3 regions of the Streptomyces sp. NPDC058576 genome follow, and region 3 is predicted to be linked to each of the others. Evidence: riboswitches for the same ligand, from Rfam matches in the RefSeq annotation. Region 3 holds a riboswitch; each other region holds the start of a gene.
The links. A riboswitch is a leader RNA that binds a small molecule or an ion and turns the genes downstream of it on or off. The one in region 3 is predicted to bind thiamine pyrophosphate.

Region 1 (7,264 bases), on a different contig from region 3:
ACCGTGCAGCGCAGGCCGTCCTCGGGGGCGCCGATCCGGACCCCGGCGGGCCGGACCAGCAGATCGACCTCGCCCTGGGGGGAGCCCTCGGGCACCGGGACCTTGCCCCAGGCGGTGGCCGCGGCCTGTCCGGTCACGGTCGCCCCGGTGACGTTGTCGAAGCCGAGGAAGCGGGCGACGAACGCCGAGGCGGGGCGCTGCCAGACGTCCAGCGGGCTGCCCTCCTGCGCGATCCGGCCGTCCCGCATCACGACGACCCGGTCGGCGAGCGCGAACGCCTCGCCCTGGTCGTGCGTGACGGCCAGCACGGTGGTGCCCAACTCCTGGAAGAGCGTGCGCAGTTCGACGACGAGCCGTTCGCGCAGGCTCCGGTCGAGCTGGCCGAGCGGCTCGTCCAGCATGAGCAGCTTGGGACGCGGGGCGAGGGCGCGGGCCAGGGCGACGCGCTGCTGTTCGCCGCCGGACAGGGCGGCGACCGCGCGGCGTTCGGCTCCGGGCAGGCCGACCAGCTCCAGCAGTTCGCGGACCCGGTCGTTCGTCTCGCCGCTTCCGACGCCGTGCATCCGGAGCCCGAAGGCGACATTGGCGCCGACATCGCGATGCGGGAAGAGCTGGTGGTCCTGGAACATCAGGCCGAGGCCGCGCCGGTGCACCGGGATGCCCGCCTGGTCCTGTCCGGCCAGCAGCACCCGGCCGCCGTCCATCGGCTGGAGCCCGGCGACGGCCCGGAGCAGGGTGGACTTCCCGCTGCCGCTGGGGCCGAGGACGCAGACGATCCGGTGGTCGGCGACCTCCAGGTCGACCGCGTCCAGCGCGGCCCGCTTCCCGAACCGTACGGTGGCTGCCCGCAAGCTCAGCATGTCGTTCAGAACTCCCCGGATCGGTCGGTGCGGATACGCTCCAGAAGCAGCAGCGACACCGCGCACACGAGCATCAGAATCGTGCTCAGGGCCATCGCCTGCCCGTAGTTGAGCTCCCCCGACCTGCCCAGCAGCCGGGCCACGGCGACCGGCAGGGTCGGATTGTCGGGCCGCGCGATGAAGACGGTGGCGCCGAACTCCCCGAGGGAGACGGCGAAGGCGAAGCCCGCCGCGACCAGCACCGCCCGCCGCACCAGCGGCAGATCGACCTCCCGCCAGGCCCGCAGCGGAGATGCCCCCAGCACGGCGGCGGCCTCCCGCAGGCGGTCGTCGACCGCGCGGAGCACGGGCAGCATGGTCCGTACGACGAAGGGGACGCCGACCAGCGCCTGGGCCAGCGGGACCAGGATCCAGGAAGTCCGCAGGTCGAGCGGCGGCTGGTCCAGGGTGATCAGGAAACCGAAGCCGACGGTCACGGCGGACACCCCGAGCGGCAGCATCAGCAGCGCGTCGAAGCCGCGGACCAGCCGGCCGGCCCGCCGGGTCAGGGCCGCCGCAGCGAGCCCGCCGACGACGAGGGCGATGAGCGTCGCGACGAGCGCGTACTGGAGGGAGTTGCCGACGGCCTCCAGCGGTGGGACCAGGAAGGTGGAGGAGCCGCCGGAACCGGCCGACTGGAGGGCCCGGTAGTAGCCGAAGCCGTAACCCCCGACTCCGTCGGCTCCGTCGGCTCCGTCGGCTCCGGCGGCTCCGTCGACGGAGCGCTCCACCAGCACGCCGAGCGGCAGCAGGATCAGCAGCAGCGCGGTGAGCAGGACGCCGCCGAGCAGCGCCCACTGCCCGGCGCCGCGCGGCCGGCGGGAGGTCTGCGCCGGGTCGACCAGCTTCAGGGCCCGCTCCCGGCGGCGTACGGTCGCGGCGTGCACGGCGAGGATCGCGCCGACCGCGGCGAACTGCACCAGGGTCAGCACGGCGGCCGTCGGCAGGTCCAACAGTTGCGCGGTCTGCCGGTAGATCTCCACCTCCAAGGTGGAGTACGCCGGTCCGCCGAGGATCTGCACGACGCCGAACGAGGTGAACGTGAAGAGGAAGACCATCAGCGAGGCGGCGGCGACGGCCGGGGCGAGGGCGGGCAGCGTCACCCGGCGGAAGGCCGCGAACCGCCCGGCCCCGAGCACCCGGGCGGCCTCCTCCTGACGCGGGTCGAGCTGGGACCAGAGCCCGCCCACCGTGCGGACGACCACGGCGTAGTTGAAGAAGACATGGGCCAGCAGGATCGCCCACACGGTGGTGTCGAGGCGGACGCCCCCCACCTCGTCGAGGAGCCCGCCACGCCCGAGCAACGCCAGGAACGCGGTGCCGACGACGACGGTGGGCAGCACGAACGGCACGGTGACGACCGCCCGCAGCACCTGCTTGCCCGGGAAGTCGAACCGTGCGAAGACATACGCCCCGGGCAGGGCGATCAGCAGAGTGAGCGCGGTCGAGGCGAGGGCCTGCCAGGTGGTGAACCAGAGGACGTCGAGGATGTCCCGGCGGGCCAGCACCTCGCCGATCCGCCCGAACTGCCAGTCGCCGCCCGCCTTGAGCCCGCGGCCGACGATCGCGGTCACGGGGTAGGCGAAGAACAGCGCGAAGAACGCGACGGGCACGGCCATCAGGCCGAGCCGCACCGCGGCTCCGCGCCGCCCGGACCCGCGGCCGGCGGGCCGGGCGGCCTTCTCCTCGATCCCTACTTCAGGACCAGCGACTGCCACGACTGGATCCACTGCTCACGGTTGGCGGAGATCTTCTCGGGCGCGACGGTGGGAGGCGTCTCGACGGTCTCACCGAACTTCGTGAACAGCTCCGGCAGCTCGGCGTCCTTCACGACCGGGTTCACGAACATGTTCAGCGGCATGTCCTCCTGGAACGTCTTGCTGATGAGGAAGTCCAGCAGCGCCTTGCCGCCCTCCTCGTTCTTCGCCCCGGTCAGCAGTCCGGCGTACTCGGTCTGCCGGAAGCAGGTGCCGGTGGCGACCCCGGTGGGGGCCTCCTTCGGCCGCGGGTCGGCGTAGAGCACCTCGACGGGCGGGCTGGAGGCGTAGGAGACGACGAGCGGCCGGTCGGCCTTGGCCTTCTTGCCGCCGGCGGAGCCGGAGAACTCCTCGTTGTACGCCTGCTCCCAGCCGTCGACGACCTTCACGCCGTTGGCCTTCAGCTTCTTCCAGTACGCCTCGTAGCCGTCCTCGCCCTCGGCGGCGACGGTGCCGAGGAGGAAGCCGAGACCGGGCGAGGAACTGCCCGCGTTCTCCGTGACGAGGAGGTTCTTGTAGGCGGGCTTCAGCAGGTCCGCGAAGGTCTTCGGCGGCGCGAGCTTCTTGTCGGCGAAGTACTTCTTGTCGTAGTTGACGCAGATGTCACCGGTGTCGACGGGCGTGACCCGGTGCTTGTCGTCGGTCTGCGTGTCCGCCGCGACGCGGTCCAGGCCCTTGGCCTCGTACGCGGTGAACAGACCGTTGTCGAGGGCGCGGGAGAGCAGGGTGTTGTCGACGCCGAAGAAGACGTCGCCGCGCGGGGAGCCCTTGGTCAGGATCTCCTGATTCAGCGCGGCCCCGGCGTCGCCGCTCTTGAGGGTCTTGACCGTGTAGCCGGTCTCCTTCGTGAACGCCTTCAGCACCTCGTCCGAGACGTTGAAGGAGTCGTGGCTGACCAGGGTCACGGTCTTCGAGGCGCTGCCCTTGGACGCCCCGGAGCCCGACGGGCCGTCGTCGCCGCCGCAGCCCGCGAGCACGGTGACGCCGAGCGCCGCGGCGAGCGCGGTCGCCGCGTACTTCGTGGTGGTGTTCATGTGATTCCTCCTGGAGGTGACCAGGAAGAGACGCGGCCCCGCCCGCTGTCCGGCGAACCGGAAGCGGGCAGGGCGCAACAGCTTGAGTAAGGTCCGAACTTCCTACCCGGAATGACCCGGGCGAGGTTCAGAGGGTCTGCGGCCAACCTGTCCTTGGTGCCGCACTCTCAGCGCTGTGGCGCTCCCCTGTCGGAATATGAAGTTGATTTCGGGCCCAGGGTACACCGGCGGTTTTCGGCCGACCGGGGAGGCCGGCGCCCGGGGGAGGCTAGCGCTCGGAGGCCGCCAGCTGACCGCAGGCCCCGTCGATCTCCTGGCCCCGGGTGTCCCGCACGGTGACGGGCACGCCATGGGCCGCGATGGCCTCGACGAACGCCTTCTCGTCCTCCGGTCGCGAGGCGGTCCACTTGGAGCCGGGCGTGGGGTTCAGGGGGATCAGGTTGACGTGCACCCGCTTGCCCTTGAGCAGCCGGCCGAGCAGGTCGCCACGCCAGGCCTGGTCGTTGATGTCCCGGATCAGGGCGTACTCGATGGAGATCCGGCGGCCGGACTTCTCCGCGTACTCCCAGGCGGCGTCCAGCACCTCGCGCACGTTCCACCGGGTGTTGACGGGGACCAGGGTGTCGCGCAGCTCGTCGTCCGGGGCGTGCAGCGAGACGGCGAGGCGGCACTTGAAGCCCTCGTCGGCGAAGCGCAGCATCGCCGGGACGAGGCCCACGGTGGAGACGGTGATCCCCCGCTGCGAGAGGCCGAGACCGTCCGGCTCCGGGTCGGTGAGGCGGCGGATCGCGCCGACCACACGGTTGTAGTTGGCGAGCGGCTCGCCCATGCCCATGAAGACGATGTTGGACAGCCGCGCGGGGCCGCCGGGCACCTCGCCGTCGCGCAGGGCGCGCATTCCGTCGACGATCTGGTGCACGATCTCGGCGGTCGACAGGTTGCGGTCGAGGCCGGCCTGCCCGGTGGCGCAGAACGGGCAGTTCATTCCGCAGCCGGCCTGCGAGGAGATGCACATCGTGACGCGCTCCGGATAGCGCATCAGGACGGACTCGACGAGCGTCCCGTCGTGCAGCTTCCACAGCGTCTTGCGCGTGGTGTCGTCGTCGCAGCTGATGTGCCGGATCACGGACATCAGATCGGGGAACAGCGCCTCGGCGAGCTTCTCCCGCGACGCCGCCGGGATGTTGGTCCACTCCGCCGGGTCGTGCGCGTAGCGCGCGAAGTAGTGCTGCGAGAGCTGCTGGGCGCGGAACGGCTTCTCGCCGGCCGCGGCGACCGCTTCCTTGCGCTCGGCGGGCGTGAGGTCGGCGAGGTGCCGCGGCGGCTTCTTGGCTCCGCGGGGCGCGACGAAAGTGAGTTCTCCGGGCTTAGGCATGGTTCATCCAGTGTCGCAGACAGACGGGTGAGGGCCCGCCGCCCTGTGGACGAGGACCCTCACTCGTGGAACGTGCAGGTGGGACCGGGTCCCGGGTGCGGTGGCGCTCAGGAAACGAGGTCCCGTGGTGGGGTGCCGCTCAGCCGGAGCCGACGAACAGCACGAGCAGCAGCCACACCACCGGGGCGGTCGGCAGGAGCGAGTCCAGCCGGTCCATGATGCCGCCGTGGCCGGGGAGCAGGGTGCCCATGTCCTTGATCCCGAGGTCCCGCTTGATCATGGACTCGCCCAGGTCGCCCAGGGTGGCGCTGGCCGCGACCGCGAAGCCGAGCAGCAGACCCTGCCACCAGGCGCCGCCGTCGATCAGGAACTCCATGCAGAGCGCGCCGGCGACCATCGCGAAGGCGACCGCGCCGAGCAGGCCCTCGCGGGTCTTGCCGGGGCTGATGCGCGGGGCGAGCTTGTGCGTGCCGAAGCGCCAGCCGACCGCGTACGCCCCGGTGTCGCTGACCACGGTGAGGACGAGGAAGGTCAGGACCCGCCACGACCCGTCGTCCGCCGTCAGCAGCAGGGCGACGAAGGTGGCCAGGAAGGGGACGTAGAACGCCGCGAAGACCCCGGCCGTGACGTCCTTGAGATACCCCTCGGGTGGCTCGGTCATCCGCCAGACCAGCACCGCGAGGGCGGTCAGGGCCATGGCGATCCAGGCGCCCTCGGGGCCCCGGGCGTACCCGGCGATGACCATGGCGGCTCCGCCGACGGCCAGGGGGATCAGGGGCGCCTTGATGCTCTTGCGTTCCTGGAGGCGAGAGGTGAGCTCCCAGAGGCCGACGACGACGGCGATCACTATGACGCCGATGAAGACGGCCTTCACGATGAACAGCGAGGCGACGATGACGGCGCCGAGAGCCACGCCGACCCCTATGGCGGCGCGGAGATCCCGCCCCGCGCGCTTCTTCTGCGGCGGGGGCGGCAGCGGGGTGGACATGGGCTCCTGCGGCATCTCGTCACGGAACAGGGGGCCGCTGACGTGAGCGGCATCCCTGTCCCGGTCGTCGCGGCTCTCTGTTTCTCTACCTGCGTCGGGAACGTCCGGCACGTTGGGCATGGGCCGAGTCTGCTGGGCGCCATGCACATCGTGGGCAGGACCCGCCGGGGCAGCCCTCATCTCGGGCGTGCCCCAGTAACCGGCTCCTTGCGGGGCGCCCCAGGAAGAGTCGTTCATCAGACTTCGAGCAGCTCGGCTTCCTTGTGCTTCAGCAGCTCGTCCACCTGTGCGACGTACTTCGCGGTGGTGTCGTCGAGCTCCTTCTCGGCGCGGCGCACCTCGTCCTCGCCGGACTCCTTGTCCTTGACGAGCTTGTCGAGGGTCTCCTTGGCCTTGCGGCGGATGGAGCGGATCGAGATCTTGGAGTCCTCGGCCTTGGTCTTGGCGACCTTGATGTACTCCTTGCGGCGGTCCTGGGTGAGCTCGGGGAACGTCACCCGGATGATGTTGCCGTCGTTGCTCGGGTTGACGCCGAGGTCGGAGTCGCGGATCGCCTGCTCGATGTTGCGCAGCGCGGTCTTGTCGAACGGCGTCACGACGGCCATCCGCGCCTCGGGAACCGAGAACGAGGCGAGCTGGTTGATCGGGGTCAGCGCGCCGTAGTAGTCGGCGACGATCTTGTTGAACATCGCCGGGTGCGCGCGGCCGGTACGGATCGCGGCGAAGTCCTCTTTCGCGACGACAACGGCCTTCTCCATCTTCTCCTCGGCCTCGAGGAGGATTTCTTCGATCACCACGTGCTCCTGCGTGTCTTGGGTGGGCCCGGCGTCGTCATCGCCGCGCCCTGCGGGTCCTGCGTCGCGTCCTCACCTGCACGGTGTCCGACCGGCAGGCCGTTGTCCATCCTGGGGGGCCGTCAGGCCCGGGTGCTCTCGTCGCTCACGAGCGTGCCGATCTTCTCACCCTTGACCGCGCGAGCGATATTGCCCTCGGTCGTCAGCTCGAAGACGAGGATCGGGAGCTGGTTGTCACGGCAGAGCGTGATGGCGGTGGCGTCCGCGATCTTCAGATTGCGGGCGATCACCTCGCCGTACTCCAGTGCGTCGAACTTCACCGCGTCGGGGTTGGCCTTCGGGTCGGAGTCGTAGACCCCGTCCACGCCGTTCTTCCCCATGAGCAGCGCCTCGGCGTCGATCTCCAGGGCGCGCTGC
Region 2 (7,264 bases), on a different contig from region 3:
CCCTCGGACAGCAGCTTCGCGCAGAACTCCGTTGCGAACTCGATGCCAATGGAGCGTACAGCGGCTGGATCGTCCTTGGCTGCGAGGATGCGCTCTTTCAACGACGCGGGCACGGTCGCGTTGCTGAGCTGGGAGAACTTTTCCAATTGCTTCACGCTGGTGAGGGGCATGACCTCGGGGATCACCGGCGTTTCGCAACCCGCAGCGACCACACGGTCACGCATCCGGAGATAGTCCTCCGGGCGGAAGAACATCTGGGTGATCGCGTAATCCGCGCCCGCCCGGCACTTGTCGACGAAATGACCGATGTCCGTCTCCCAGTCGGTCGACCGGGGGTGCATTTCGGGAAATGCCGCGACGCCGACGCAGAAGTCGCCCGATTCCTTGATGAGCCGGACGAGGTCGGCGGCGTACTTCACCCCCTGCGGGTGCTCCACCCACTCGCCCATCGGGTCGCCGGGCGGGTCGCCGCGGACCGCGAGGATGTTCCTGATGCCCGCGTCGGCGTACTGCCCGACCATGTTGCGCAGCTCGGCGATCGAGTGGTTGACCGCGGTGAGGTGGGCGACGGGGGTGAGTGTGGAGTCCGCCGCGATCTCCTGGGTGGCCTTGACCGTCCCGGCACGGGTGGAGCCGCCGGCGCCGTACGTCACGGAGACGAAGCTCGGGCGGACCGCCTCGACCCGGCGCAGCGCGTTCCAGAGGTTCCGTTCGCCCTTTTCCGTCTTGGGCGCCCAGAACTCGAAGGAGTACGACGTCTTGCCGGTCGCTAGCAGGTCACGCACGGTGCGCGCGTGATCCGTCCTGGTGGAAGGTGTACCAAGGGCCATAAGGGGAGGTTAACCAGGGGGTGGACACTCCCCCAACCAGAGCGGGAAACTTTGTCTCGTTTTGCCGGACTGTTGTCCATCCCTCGGACAGCTGCCCCCGATGCCCCTCGTCGGTACGCCGAGGGTTCAGAGCGTGTGCGCCCGGACACGTCGGGCCAGTTCAGCGGTGGCGGCGGCCGGGTCGTCGGCCTCGGTGACGGCCCGGACGACGACGACCCGGCGGGCCCCGGCGTCCAGCACCTGGTCCAGATTGCCCGCGTCGATCCCCCCGATCGCGAACCAGGGCCGCTCTGCGCCGAGGGAGGCGGCGTAGCGCACGAGGTCGAGGCCGGGGGCGTGGCGGCCGGGCTTGGTGGGGGTGGGCCAGCAGGGGCCGGTGCAGAAGTAGTCCACGCCGTCTTGGGCGACGGCGGCGTCGACCTCGGCCTCGGCGTGCGTGGAGCGGCCGATCAGCCGGTCGGCGCCGATGATCGCGCGGGCGGCGGGGACCGGCAGGTCGCCCTGCCCGAGGTGCAGGACGTCGGCCCCGGCGGCGTGGGCGACATCCGCGCGGTCGTTCACCGCGAGGAGCTTGCCGTGCCGACGGCAGGCGTCGGCGAACACCGCGAGGTGCTCCAGCTCCTCGGCGGCCTCCATGCCCTTGTCCCGGAGCTGGATGATGTCGACGCCGGAGGCGAGCACGGCATCGAGGAAGGCGGGGAGGTCACCCTGCCGCTTGCGGGCGTCCGTGCACAGGTAGAGCCGGGCGTCGGACAGCTGCTCGCGAGGCGTGGACATGGGTGGACTCCCCCGTGGTCGTGACGGTGCACGGGCCGCGCCGGGCGGTCCGTGCACCGCTTCCTGTCGTGTCGGTCAGACGGCGAGCGCCTGGGCGCGGCGCTTCACCTCCGTACCGCGATTCTCGCTCAGCGCCTGCGCGGGGGTGCCGGGCAGGGTCGGGTCGGGGGTGAAGAGCCACTCCAGCATCTCTTCGTCGGAATAGCCGTCGTCCCTCAGGAGGGTCAGGGTGCCGGAGAGGCCCTTGACCACCTTGTCGCCGTCGATGAAGGCGGCGGGCACCTGGAGCGTCCGGTTCTCACCACGGCGTACGGCGATGAGCTGGCCTTCCTTGACCAGCTGCCGCACGCGGGTCACCTGAACATCGAGCATCTCCGCGATGTCGGGAAGGTGGAGCCAGGCGGGGACGAGAGCATCGGTCTTTGCGTCAATCTCGGTCACAAGGACAAGCGTGCCATCCCGGACTGACAGCCGGTAGCCGGGCCGACCGTACGGGGGTGTCCGAGGCGGCCCCGGGGCGCTCAGAGGGCGGCGGACTTCAGCGGTACGGCCGGGTCGGCCACCTTCTCCGGGTCGAGGACGGCCCCCGATTCGATGAGCCTGCGTCCCTGGGCGAGGTCGCGCGGACGGCCCACGGCGAGCACGGCGGCCAGCGCGCCGTCGTGCAGCCAGCACACCGACCAGGCCGCGTCCGCCCCGTCGCCGCGCCACAGCAGGGTGTCGGCGTGGGCGTGGTGGCCCGCGTACTGCACGAAGCGGCCGAACTGCTCGGACCAGAAGTACGGGACGGGGTCGTAGACGGGGAGCGGTTCGCCGGTCCCGGCGGCCATGATCGCGGCGGCCGCGGTGCGCGGGCCCTGGAGGGCGTTGTCCCAGTGGTGGACCAGCAGGCGGGTTCCGTAGCGGGCGGAGGGGAAGGAGGCGCAGTCGCCGACCGCGTACACATCGGGCAGCGAGGTGCGCAGCGCGCTGTCGGCGGTGACCGAGCCGTCCAGGCCGAGGACGACCCCGGAGCCGGCCAGCCAGCCGGTGGCGGGGCGGGCGCCGATGCCGACGACCACGGCCCCGGCGGGCAGGGTGCGGCCGTCGTCGAGGACGACGGTCCCCTCCTCGACGCGGTCGACCCGGGCTCCGGTGAGGAGTTCGGCGCCGCTGTCGGCGTACCAGGCGGCCATCGGGGCGGCCACCTCGGCGGGCAGGGTGCCCGCGAGCGGGCGGGCGGCGGCCTCGACGACGGTGACCGCGCAGCCCGCGGCGCGGGCGGCGGTGGCGAACTCCGCGCCGATCCAGCCCGCCCCGACGACGACCACGTCGTGCTGCCGGTCCAGGACGGGCCGCAGCCGGGCGGCGTCGTCGAGGGTGCGCAGCAGATGGACGCCGGGCACGCCCTCGGCGCCGGGCAGGGTGATGGGCTCCGCCCCGGTGGCGAGGACCAGCGCGTCGTAGCGGACCGGGCCGTCGGCGGTGTCCAGCACATGGGCGGCGGCGCGCAGGGCGGTGACGTCCAGGCCGAGGCGCAGGGTGATGTCCAGCGCCTCGAAGTCGATGTCGAAGGCCGAGTCCTCGGCCTTGCCCAGCAGCACGGCCTTGGACAGCGGCGGGCGGTCGTACGGCTGGTGGGGCTCGGCGCCGATCAGGGTGACGGACCCCGCGAAGCCGGCTTCCCGCAGGGCGACCGCGGTCTGCACGCCCGCCATGCCCGCTCCGACGATCACGACGTGCCGGTCCGGGCTCTTCTCCGTCTGGTGCTCGCTCACCCGTCCACCTTAATCACCTGACGAATCGTCAGGAAGGCGGCCGCCGGAAAGACCCTCCTCAGGAGGGCACTTCCTCCACCACGCTCGTTCCGCTGCCCTCCCCCGACTCCCACTGCCACCGCTCCTCCAGCCGCACCCGGCCGTCCGCGAGGTCGACGACCGTGGAGAGGCAGTGCCCGGAGGAGGTCGTTCCGTCCTGCTTGAGCTGCACGTAGCGGAAGTCGAGCGCGTCCCCGTCCCGGGTGCCGACGAGATGGCCGCGGACCACGTCGCCGCCCGTGTAATCGGCCCAGATCCGGCCGTCCCGCTCGTGGTAGGTGAACCGGGTGCGGGTCCCGACCTGGCCGGGGGCCTGGTCGGCGACGGGCGCGAGGACGAGTCCGTCGAGCGATCGGGCCATGGTGGTTGCTCCCCTACTGGGCAGTGGGCGGCGGGGTTTAGGGTGGCCAAGGTAGAACACTCGCGGGAGCCCGGACGCACCGGGCTGAGAGGGAGGCTGGCCGGCCTCCGACCGTACGAACCTGCTCCGGGTCATGCCGGCGAAGGGAGGGGCTGGACACTCATGCGCGTCTCAGGGACAACCTCAGGAGCCTCCGGGAGAGCCTCCGGGTCCGACGTCCTCGTCATCGGGGGCGGCATCATCGGCCTGGTCACCGCCTGGCGGGCCGCTCAGCGCGGGCTGACCGTCACGGTGGCGGACCCCGCACCGGGCGGCGGAGCCGCCCAGGTCGCGGCGGGCATGCTGGCCGCCGTCACCGAACTGCACTACGGCGAGCAGATGCTGCTCGGCCTCAACCTCGCCTCCGCCGCGCGCTATCCGGCGTTCGTCGAGGAGCTGGAGGAGGCGAGCGGCCGGGAGACCGGCTTCCGGACCTGCGGCACGCTGGCCGTGGCGCTCGACTCCGACGACCGGGCGCATCTGCGCGAACTGCACGCCCTCCAGGAGCGTTCGGGCCTGGAGTCGGTCTGGCTGAGCGGTCGTGAGTGCCGCCGCCTGGAGCCGATGCTGGCCCCGGGCGTCCGGGGCGGCCTCCGGGTCGACGGCGACCACCAGGTGGACCCGCGCCGGCTCGCCGCGGCGCTGCTGACCGCCTGCGAACGGGCCGGGGTCGCGCTCCGCCGGACGACCGTCGAACGGCTCACCGTCACCGGGGGCCGGGCCGCCGGGGCGCTGCTCGGCGACGGCACGGACTTCGCGGCCGATCAGGTCGTGCTCGCCGCCGGCAGCCTCAGCGGCCGGCTCGCGGGGCTCCCGCCGGAGCTCGTGCCGCCGGTCCGCCCGGTCAAGGGCCAGGTCCTCAGGCTCACCGTGCCTCCGGCGTACGCCCCCTTCCTCAGCCGCACCGTGCGCGCCGTGGTCCGGGGCGGTCACCTCTATCTCGTGCCGCGCGAGAACGGCGAGCTGGTCGTCGGCGCCACCAGCGAGGAGATGGGCTGGGACACCACGGTCACCGCCGGCGGCGTGTACGAGCTGCTGCGCGACGCCCACGAGCTGGTGCCCGGGATCACCGAGCTGCCGCTGACCGAGACCCGGGCCGGTCTGCGCCCCGCGTCGCCCGACAACGCCCCGCTGCTCGGCCCCACCGCCCTGCCCGGTCTGCTGTTCGCCACCGGGCACCACCGCAACGGCGTCCTGCTGACGCCCGTCACCGGGGACGCGATGGCCGACGCCCTGACCACCGGCGAGCTGCCCGAGACGGCCCGCCCCTTCGCCCCCGGCCGGTTCGAGACCGCCGCCACCGCCGCCCCCGTACTCCAGGAGCAGCCCGTATGACCCAGCAGTCCGCCGCACCGGAAGCCACCGCCGTCCCCGAAGGCCCCGCCGCACCGGAAGCCACCGTTTCCCTCTCGGTGAACGGGGAAGCCCGCACCGTTCCCGCCGGGACCGACCTCAGCGCCCTCGTCACCGCCCTGACCCCGGCTCCCGCCGGGGTCGCCGCCGCCGTCAACGAGAGCGTCGTCCCGCGCGGCCAGTGGGCTGCCACAAAGCTCGGCGAGGGCGACCGCGTCGAGGTCCTGACCGCCGTACAGGGAGGCTGACCATGTCGGACGACGTCTTCACGCTGGGGCCCGCCGCCTTCGGCTCCCGGCTGATCATGGGCACCGGCGGGGCCCCGAGCCTGGAGATCCTGGAGCGCTCGCTGGTCGCCTCCGGCACCGAGCTGACCACGGTCGCGATGCGCCGGCTGGATCCGGCCGTGCAGGGTTCGGTGCTCTCGGTGCTGGAGCGGCTCTCCATCCAGGTCCTGCCGAACACCGCGGGGTGCTTCACCGCGGGCGAGGCGGTGCTCACCGCCCGGCTGGCGCGGGAAGCGCTCGGCACCGACTGGGTGAAGCTGGAGGTGATCGCCGACGAGCGGACCCTGCTGCCCGACCCGATCGAGTTGCTGGACGCGGCGGAGACGCTGGTCGACGACGGATTCGTCGTGCTGCCCTACACCAACGACGACCCGGTCCTCGCCCGGAAGCTGGAGGAGGTGGGGTGTGCGGCGATCATGCCGCTCGGCTCCCCCATCGGCTCCGGGCTCGGCATCCGCAACCCGCACAACTTCGAGCTGATCGTGGAGCGGGCCGGGGTGCCGGTGATCCTCGACGCGGGGGCCGGGACGGCCTCGGACGCGGCGCAGGCGATGGAGCTGGGCTGCGCCGCTGTGATGCTCGCCTCGGCGGTGACCCGGGCCCAGGAGCCGGAGCTGATGGCGGGTGCGATGCGTCACGCGGTGGAGGGCGGGCGGCTCGCGTACCGGGCGGGCCGGATTCCGCGTCGCCACTTCGCCGAGGCGTCCTCACCGGTGGCCGGGCGGGCCGCGTTCGATCCGGAGCGGCCCGCGTTCTGAGCCGGTGGTCGTCGGGGGCGCCGCCCCCGGACCCCCGCTCCTCGAACGCCGGAGGGGTTGGATCGTCCCCGGCGTGCCCCTGTCACGGATCGGCTGCAGAACGGCCCCGGGAATGCCCCGGCCCGTCCGGGGTGTCGGTGGCGGCTCTTAGACTCTCGGGGTGGACACGACCCTCCAGGACCCTCTCGTCGGGCAGCTGCTCGACGGCCGGTATCGCATTGAGGCGCGCATCGCCGTCGGCGGGATGGCCACGGTCTACCGGGCCGTGGACACCCGCCTGGACCGGGTGCTCGCCCTCAAGGTGATGCACCCGGCGCTCGCCACCGACGTCGCGTTCGTCGAGCGCTTCATCCGGGAGGCCAAGTCGGTGGCCCGCCTGGCGCACCCCAATGTGGTCGCGGTCTTCGACCAGGGCGCCGAGGGCGCATACGTCTATCTCGCGATGGAGTACGTGGCGGGCTGCACCCTGCGCGACGTGCTGCGCGAGCGCGGGGCCCTCCAGCCCCGGGCCGCGCTGGACATCCTGGAGCCGGTCCTCGCCGCGCTCGGCGCCGCGCACCGGGCCGGGTTCGTGCACCGCGACATGAAGCCGGAGAACGTCCTGATCGGGGACGACGGCCGGGTGAAGGTCGCCGACTTCGGCCTGGTCAGGGCGGTCGGCACGGCCACCGACACCACCGGTTCGCTGCTGGGCACGGTGTCGTATCTGGCCCCCGAGCAGATCGAGCACGGCACCGCCGACACCCGCAGTGATGTGTACGCCTGCGGGGTCGTGCTGTACGAGATGCTCACCGGCGCCAAGCCGCACACCGGCGAGAACGCCGCGCAGGTCATCTACCAGCACCTCAACTCCGACGTCCCGGCCCCGTCCGCTCTCGTGCCGGGGCTCCCGGTCGCGCTGGACAGCCTGGTGGCGAGCGCGACCGCCCGCAATCCCGAGGTGCGCCCGCACGACGCGGTGCTGCTGCTGGCCGAGGCCCGCGAGGCCCGTGCCGGGCTGACCGACGCCGAGCTGGACTCCGTACCGCCGCAGGCGCTGTCGGACTCCCACGACGGCGCGGAC
Region 3 (7,264 bases):
CGTGACGAGGGCGGAGCCGACGCGGTGCGCGAGCTGATGGCGACGTACGGCGGACAGCGCGTCGTCCATGGTCACAGCCCTATTCCGTATCTCCTGGGCGAGGCCGGACCGGAGGAGGGCGAGGACAGCTCGGGGCCTGTGATCAACGGGCCGCACGTCTACGCCGACGGCCTCGCCATCGCCATGGACGGCGGAGTGACCATGGCCGGAAAGCTGCTGGTGGTGCAACTCCCGCTGCATGACTGACCGTCGGCGGGGAAGGCGCTTCAGGTTCCGCCCGCGCCGACCTCGCCGATCGCCGGACCCGTCACCGGGCCCAATTCTGGAAACACCCTGTCACCCCGTGCCGTGAGCGCTCTACCATCGGCCTATCAGTGGCAGGCTCTCCTCCGTTTCCGCCCGATCGCCCGGTCCACGCGGGCAGCCGGGCACCGACGGAGCATCGGGGGATGCAGATGACAAGCGCTCCGCACCTGCTGGCCGAGGACGGACCCGAGTACGAGCGGATCCTGGGCGACGCACTGCGCCACGCTCACGAACGCCCGGACCTGGAGGGCGTCGGGGACCGGCTCAACACCGAACAGCTGCGCACCATGGCGCTCGGCGCCACGGCGCTGATCACCGCGGCCGCGGCCACCGAGTACGAGCACTACGTCAAGGCCCGCGGCGAGCTGCGCCGGGCGCCGGCCGCCGAAGGAGCCGACGGGCTCCCGGGCCTGGACGGGCCGCAGAGCACGGCGGCCGGATCGGGCGCCGGCGTAGGCGCGGTCATCACGGTCCTCACTCCGCTGCTGGCCGGCACCGCGGCCGTCATCTTCCTGCTCGTCGGCTACCTGCTCAGGGCCGTCAGCCCGTCGCTGACGTTCGGCCGCTCCATGGTCACGGCCGGATGGTTCTTCGCCTGCGTCGCCGCCGCGGCGATCCTGGTCGCCGCGGTCGGGCTGCTCGTCACCGCCCTCCGCAACGGCGCGACGTCCCTGGCCGCCGAGGAAGAGGAACAGGAGCTTCCGGAGGAGGTGGCGCGGGCCAGGGAGGCGTGGCGCCACGCCCTGCTGGAGCGCGGCATCCTCCCGTTCCTCCGGGACGCCCTGGCCGACCCCACCGCGGGGCCCGCCGCGCGAACCCCGCACCGTTCGCCCAACCGCATCCCGAAGGTCGGCTACAGCAGACCGGACTTCTCCGGCCCGGACGACGGCCCGGCGGCCGGCCCCCGGCCGACCTTCACCAGCCCCGATTTCACGAGCCCGGACTTCGGCGGCCCGGAGCACCAGCCGGACTGAGACCGGCGCGGACCGCGGTCTCCGGTCACCGCCACGGGTGCGGACTCCTCCGCGTTCCGGCTCCCGGACACGCCGCGGGCCGGGGCGGCAAGTGCCGCGCCCGGCCCGGGAGATGCTCCGGAAGGAACCGGAGCGGTGGATCAGATGGCCTGCGGAGCCAGCTTCGGGTTGACGCCGTGCTGGTTCGTCTCCGGCTTGCCCTCCGAGGCGAGGAAGACGATCAGGACGATGGCGCCGACCAGGGGGATCAGCGCGATCAGCAGCCACCAGCCCGAGCGGCCGGTGTCGTGCAGGCGGCGCACGCCGACCGCGAGCGACGGGATGATGATCGCGATGGCGTAGATGTAGGACAGGAACTCCGCGCCGATCAGGCCACCGATGATCGACAGCACCAGGCTGATGACGAAGCTGATGAGCGTGAACATCCAGTACTCCTTGCGGCGCGCACGTCCGCTGAAGCCTGCGTAGTTCTTGAGTACTGCCAGGTACCAGTTCATGGTGAATCCCCTCCCCGGGCCCCCGTTCGGGGCCGCCAACTTTCAGCCAAGCAAGCCGGAAAGTAAGCCACAGATAAGGAACGGGTCAAGCCCAGTTGACGCAACGGGGAAACGTACATCCAGCTGCCACACGACTGTGTCCATACTGTCGCTTAACAAGACAGCGAAACGACACAAAGACCAATGAAACAACCCACTTTGATCAATCGGCGCAGAACGCCCGCGGGTTACTGACGTCAGAATCACGGTGTAGAGCCTGGTCCGGGGTCCGGAGGAGGACATGGTCCCCCACTACCTCACCTTCGAGGCCACCAACACCGGCCGGAGGAAGATCCTCACCGCCTGCATGGCCGACAGCGACCTCGCGTCCGCCGGTCCTGCGGAGCCGGGCGACATCATGCGCGTCCGGTGGGACGCCGACGAGGACGGCGTCCTCGAACTGCCCGCCACACTGGCGTCCGTACGACGGGGCAGCAGGGCCGACCTCGCGGGCCTGGATCTCGGCCTCAACGAGAACGAACGGCGCGGCTTCCCGTACTACGTGTCGGTCGGAGTGCAGCATCCACCTGGTGACGGACGACGGCGACAAGCCGTTCGCGATGGGTTTCGCGGAGGCGGACCGGCCGGGCCTGGTGGCCTGGCGGGCCCCCCTCCGCTGAGGCCGCCGGTTTCCGCCGGCGGCCGCGGGTCAGTCGGCGATCGGCAGGTAGACCCGGTTGCCGGCGGCCGCGAACTCCCTCGACTTCTCGGCCATGCCCTCCTCGATCTCCTCCTGCGAACCGCCGTGCTGACGGCGGATGTCCTGGGAGATCTTCATCGAGCAGAACTTCGGCCCGCACATCGAGCAGAAGTGCGCCGTCTTCGCCGGCTCGGCGGGCAGCGTCTCGTCATGGAACTCCCGGGCCGTGTCCGGGTCGAGGGCCAGGTTGAACTGGTCCTCCCAGCGGAACTCGAACCGCGCGTCCGAGAGCGCGTCGTCCCACTCCTGCGCGCCCGGGTGCCCCTTGGCGAGGTCGGCCGCGTGGGCGGCGATCTTGTAGGTGATCACGCCCGTCTTCACGTCGTCCCGGTTGGGCAGCCCCAGGTGCTCCTTGGGCGTGACGTAACAAAGCATCGCCGTGCCCCACCAGGCGATCATCGCAGCGCCGATGCCGGAGGTGATGTGGTCGTAGGCGGGCGCGACGTCCGTGGTCAGCGGGCCGAGCGTGTAGAACGGCGCCTCCTCGCAGATCTCCTGCTGGAGGTCGATGTTCTCCTTGATCTTGTGCATCGGGACATGCCCGGGACCCTCGATCATGGTCTGTACGCCGAACCGCTTGGCGATCGTGTTCAGCTCGCCGAGCGTCCGCAACTCCGCGAACTGCGCCTCGTCGTTGGCGTCCGCGATCGACCCGGGGCGCAGTCCGTCACCGAGCGAGTAGGTGACGTCGTACGTCGCGAGGATCTCGCAGAGCTCCTCGAAGTGCTCGTAGAGGAACGACTCCTTGTGGTGCGCGAGGCACCAGGCCGCCATGATCGAGCCGCCGCGCGAGACGATGCCGGTCTTGCGACGGGCCGTCAGCGGAACATACGGCAGGCGCACGCCGGCGTGCACCGTCATGTAGTCCACGCCCTGCTCGGCCTGCTCGATGACGGTGTCCTTGTAGATCTCCCAGGTCAGCTCCTCGGCCCGGCCGTCGACCTTCTCCAGGGCCTGGTAGAGCGGGACGGTGCCGATCGGCACGGGGGAGTTGCGCAGCACCCACTCGCGGGTGGTGTGGATGTTGCGGCCGGTGGACAGGTCCATGACCGTGTCGGCGCCCCACTTGGTCGCCCAGGTCATCTTGTCCACCTCCTCCTCGATGGAGGAGGTGACGGCCGAGTTGCCGATGTTGGCGTTCACCTTCACCAGGAATCGCTTGCCGATGATCATCGGCTCGATCTCGGGATGGTTGACGTTGGCGGGCAGCACCGCCCGGCCCTCCGCGATCTCCTCGCGGACGACCTCGGCCGCCACGTTCTCCCGGATCGCCACGTACTCCATCTCCGGGGTGATCTCCCCCCGGCGGGCGTACGCGAGCTGAGTGACGGGGCGCCCGTCGCGGCTGCGGCGCGGCTGGCGCGGGCGGCCGGGGAAGACGGCGTCGAGGTTGCGCAGTCCGCCGCGCGGCGAGGTGTGCTTGAGCCCGTCGTCCTCGGGGCGGGCCGGGCGGCCCGCGTACTCCTCGGTGTCTCCGCGGGCGATGATCCAGTTCTCCCGCAGGGGCGCGAGGCCGCGGCGGACATCGGTGTCGATTCCGGGATCGGTGTACGGCCCCGACGTGTCGTACAGCGTCACGTCCTTGCCGTTGGTGAGGTGCACCTGTCGGACCGGCACCCGGAGGTCCGGGCGCGAGCCCTGGACGTACCCCTTGTGCCAGCCGATGGACTTCCCGGCCTCGTCGTTCGGCGTCCCGGCGTCCGGCGTCGTGCCGTCCGGCGTTCCGTCGTTCTGTTTCGAGGCAGGCGTGCGTGCGTCCGCTGTGGTCATGAGACCTACTCCCTACGCCGGCATTACCCGGTAACAGGTTCGGCGGTCGGCGCAGCGTGTCCCGTACGGATGTACGGCGATCAGCGCCCTCTCAGCCCGGTGCTCCGAGCTCCCGCGTGTGCAAAGGTGCCTCCACGCTAGCGTCCTTTCCGGCGAGCTGACCAGAGGGCCCTCCTGTTCTTGCGATGATCGCCCCGTGACCTCCCCCCAAAACGACCCCGCGTCCCAGCCGCCCCAGGGCCACACCCACGGCCACACCCACAGCCACGGGCCGGCCGCCCCGGTCTCCCGGCACCTGCGCAAGGTCATCGCCGCCGTACTGATCCCGTTCGCCACGGCGGTCGTCGTCGGCCTGATCGCGTTCTGGCCCGGCGGCGTTCCCGACCACGAGCGCACCGGCGTCGGATTCGACCGGCAGACCCAGGACGGCAAGGTCGTCCAGGTGGTCCAGGTCGACTGCGCGGACGTCAACGCCGCGCAGGTGCCCCCGACCGGCGACACCTCCACGCCCTCGGGGCGGGAGGCCGTCAACGAGCAGGAAGGGGAGTGCGCGAAGGCCACCGTCGAGGTGACCAGCGGCGACGACAAGGGCCGCAGGTTCGTCGAGGTGGTCCAGCCGGACGCGCCCCGCCAGCTGAAGGAGGGTCAGGGCGTGGTCGTGGCGTACGCGCCCGACGCGCCGCGCGACCTCCAGTACTCGGTGACCGATGTGAACCGGAAGGTCCCGATGGCGCTGCTGGCCGGGATCTTCGCCCTGGCGGTGGTCCTGGTGGGCCGGATGCGCGGGGTGATGGCGCTGGTGGCGCTGGCCGTGTCGTTCGCCGTGCTGACCCTGTTCATCCTGCCGGCGATCCTGCAGGGCTCGAATCCGCTGGTCGTGGCGGTGATCGGGGCCAGCGCGATCATGCTGGCGGCCCTCTACCTGTGCCACGGGGTGACGGCCCGTACGTCGGTCGCGGTCATCGGCACGCTGATCTCACTGCTGCTGATCGGGCTGCTGGGCTCCCTGTTCATCGGGTGGGCGAGCCTGAGCGGCAACACGGACGACAACACCGGCCTCATCCACGGCCTCTACCCGGACATCGATATGAGCGGTCTGCTGCTGGCCGGCATCATCATCGGTTCACTCGGGGTGCTCGACGATGTGACGGTCACCCAGACCTCCGCCGTCTGGGAACTGCACCAGGCGGACCCGGAGATGGGTTGGAAGGGGCTGTACCGGGCAGGTATCCGGATCGGAAGGGACCACATCGCCTCCGTGGTCAACACCCTGGTGCTGGCGTACGCGGGCGCGGCGCTGCCGCTGCTGCTGCTCTTCTCCATCGCCCAGAGCAGTGTGGGGACGGTGGCCAACAGTGAGCTGGTCGCCGAGGAGATCGTCCGCACGCTGGTCGGGTCGATCGGCCTGGTCGCCTCGGTGCCGGTGACCACGGTGCTCGCCGCGCTCGTCGTCTCCGCGGACCGCGCGGGGTCGGGCGGCGCGCAGGCGGCCACGGCCGCACCCACGCGGACCGGCCGGGGCCGTCGCCGTAAGACGGGGTGACGGGGCGTCGGGACGGGGCCACGGGGCATCGGGTGCGCGCCCGGTCAGCCGGCGTTCTGCTCCTCGGCGAGGATGCGGCCGAGCGCATCCTCCAGGTTCCCGTCGAAGTCACCGAGCGTGTGCTCCTGACCGAGCGGCACGAGCTTGTCCGTCCGGTCGAGAAACGCCACCAGCGGCGCCGTCCCCGCCCGGAACAGCGCGCGATCCGCGCCGACCTGAAGCCGGATGTGCACATCGCTGAGTCCCTCGGGCTCGGTCGGGCCGATGTGCACATCTCCGTCGCCGCTCGGGCTGTTGAGCCCGTCCAGCAGCAGTTCGCGGCCGAACGCCCAGGTCACAGGGGCATCGCCGGGCAGATGGAACGTCATCCGGATGGCGTACGGATCGCCGACCTCGTACCGGAGCTCCACCGGAATACGGAACGAGAGCTCCTCGGAGACGAGGAAGCTCATCATGACCTCTGCTTGAACCGACTCGCGCATCGTTCAACCCCGCAGTAGATGAAACTGGCCAGGAATGATCCCCCATGGCCCTATTGACGCCATCGTGGTGCACGCGATAGCAGATCACAAGGAGTGATTTTTCAGATACTGATAGAGAACACGAACGAACGCAAGAGGCTGGCGACTTCGCCACGTAGCTGTTCGACTGCGGGCAGCAACCGATCTTCCCGGTCCAGGGGTACGGAAATGGCCATCGCCGCAATGGTGGCACCGGCCGTGACCGGAATCGCGGCGCAGACGGTCCCCAGTGCGTACTCCTGGCGTTCGATGACCGGTTCACCTCGTCGGAGGGTGCGCAGCCGTTCCAGCAGCGTGGCGCGATCTCGCACTGAGTAACGGGTGAGGGGACGTACGGGGTGCCGGTCGAGGTGGTCCTCGCGGGCCCTCTCGTCGAGTTGGGCGAGCAGACACTGGCCGATGGCGTGCGCGTGGGCGGTCTCCCGGAACGAGGCCCACTCCTCCACCGCCGGGATGTCGGGAGCGTCCGCGACCGCGATCAGATCGATCTCGCCGTCGCAGTAGACGGCGCAGTACACCGGCGCCCCGATGACGTCCCGCCAGCGGTCGAGGGAGTCGGCTACGGAGGTGAGGCGCGGGCGGCTCCTGACGGCGGGCGCGGCGGTCAGGTTCTCGGCGGCCGCGCCGAAGAGGAAGACACCGTTCTCGCGGCGGAGATAGCCCTCGTGGGTGAGGGTGCGCAGCAAGTGGTACGCGGTCGGCAGCGGAAGCCCCGCCTCGCGCGCCAGTTGCTTGGCAGGCGCCCCGTCCCGATGGGCGCCCACAGCCTCCAGCAGCCTCAACGCCCGCTGAACCGAACCGATCAACGTCGGGACAGCGGTGCTCGATGCCGTGGTCAAAGGTCACCCCCAGGCATGGTGACGGGCCGTCGGCCCTCCCGTGGGGGCCGCCCCCACGGGCCTGCCGCGATCCCG

Region 1: another riboswitch for thiamine pyrophosphate. It lies ahead of ACFWRV_RS23695 (thiamine ABC transporter substrate binding subunit); the one in region 3 lies ahead of thiC (phosphomethylpyrimidine synthase ThiC).
Region 2: another riboswitch for thiamine pyrophosphate. It lies ahead of thiO (glycine oxidase ThiO); the one in region 3 lies ahead of thiC (phosphomethylpyrimidine synthase ThiC).

What each region holds. Positions count from the first base shown of each region.
Region 1 covers NZ_JBHXPF010000036.1:44,843-52,106, forward strand. The annotation lists gene ACFWRV_RS23685 (ABC transporter ATP-binding protein) at 1-860, opposite strand, end outside; gene ACFWRV_RS23690 (ABC transporter permease) at 866-2,518, opposite strand; gene ACFWRV_RS23695 (thiamine ABC transporter substrate binding subunit) at 2,593-3,690, opposite strand; TPP riboswitch at 3,772-3,888, opposite strand; gene rlmN (23S rRNA (adenine(2503)-C(2))-methyltransferase RlmN) at 3,959-5,065, opposite strand; gene ACFWRV_RS23705 (phosphatidate cytidylyltransferase) at 5,205-6,290, opposite strand; gene frr (ribosome recycling factor) at 6,290-6,847, opposite strand; gene pyrH (UMP kinase) at 6,970-7,264, opposite strand, start outside.
Region 2 covers NZ_JBHXPF010000044.1:48,349-55,612, reverse strand. The annotation lists gene metF (methylenetetrahydrofolate reductase [NAD(P)H]) at 1-830, opposite strand, end outside; gene thiE (thiamine phosphate synthase) at 957-1,607, opposite strand; gene ACFWRV_RS26465 (Rv2175c family DNA-binding protein) at 1,683-2,048, opposite strand; gene ACFWRV_RS26460 (NAD(P)/FAD-dependent oxidoreductase) at 2,129-3,304, opposite strand; gene ACFWRV_RS26455 (hypothetical protein) at 3,423-3,764, opposite strand; TPP riboswitch at 3,817-3,929, shown strand; gene thiO (glycine oxidase ThiO) at 3,927-5,138, shown strand; gene thiS (sulfur carrier protein ThiS) at 5,135-5,404, shown strand; gene ACFWRV_RS26440 (thiazole synthase) at 5,407-6,201, shown strand; gene pknB (Stk1 family PASTA domain-containing Ser/Thr kinase) at 6,362-7,264, shown strand, end outside.
Region 3 covers NZ_JBHXPF010000031.1:76,010-83,273, forward strand. The annotation lists gene ACFWRV_RS21900 (metallophosphoesterase) at 1-246, shown strand, start outside; gene ACFWRV_RS21905 (hypothetical protein) at 450-1,280, shown strand; gene ACFWRV_RS21910 (DUF805 domain-containing protein) at 1,421-1,777, opposite strand; gene thiC (phosphomethylpyrimidine synthase ThiC) at 2,466-4,286, opposite strand; TPP riboswitch at 4,279-4,412, opposite strand; gene ACFWRV_RS21920 (YibE/F family protein) at 4,483-5,829, shown strand; gene ACFWRV_RS21925 (SsgA family sporulation/cell division regulator) at 5,874-6,311, opposite strand; gene ACFWRV_RS21930 (IclR family transcriptional regulator) at 6,413-7,189, opposite strand.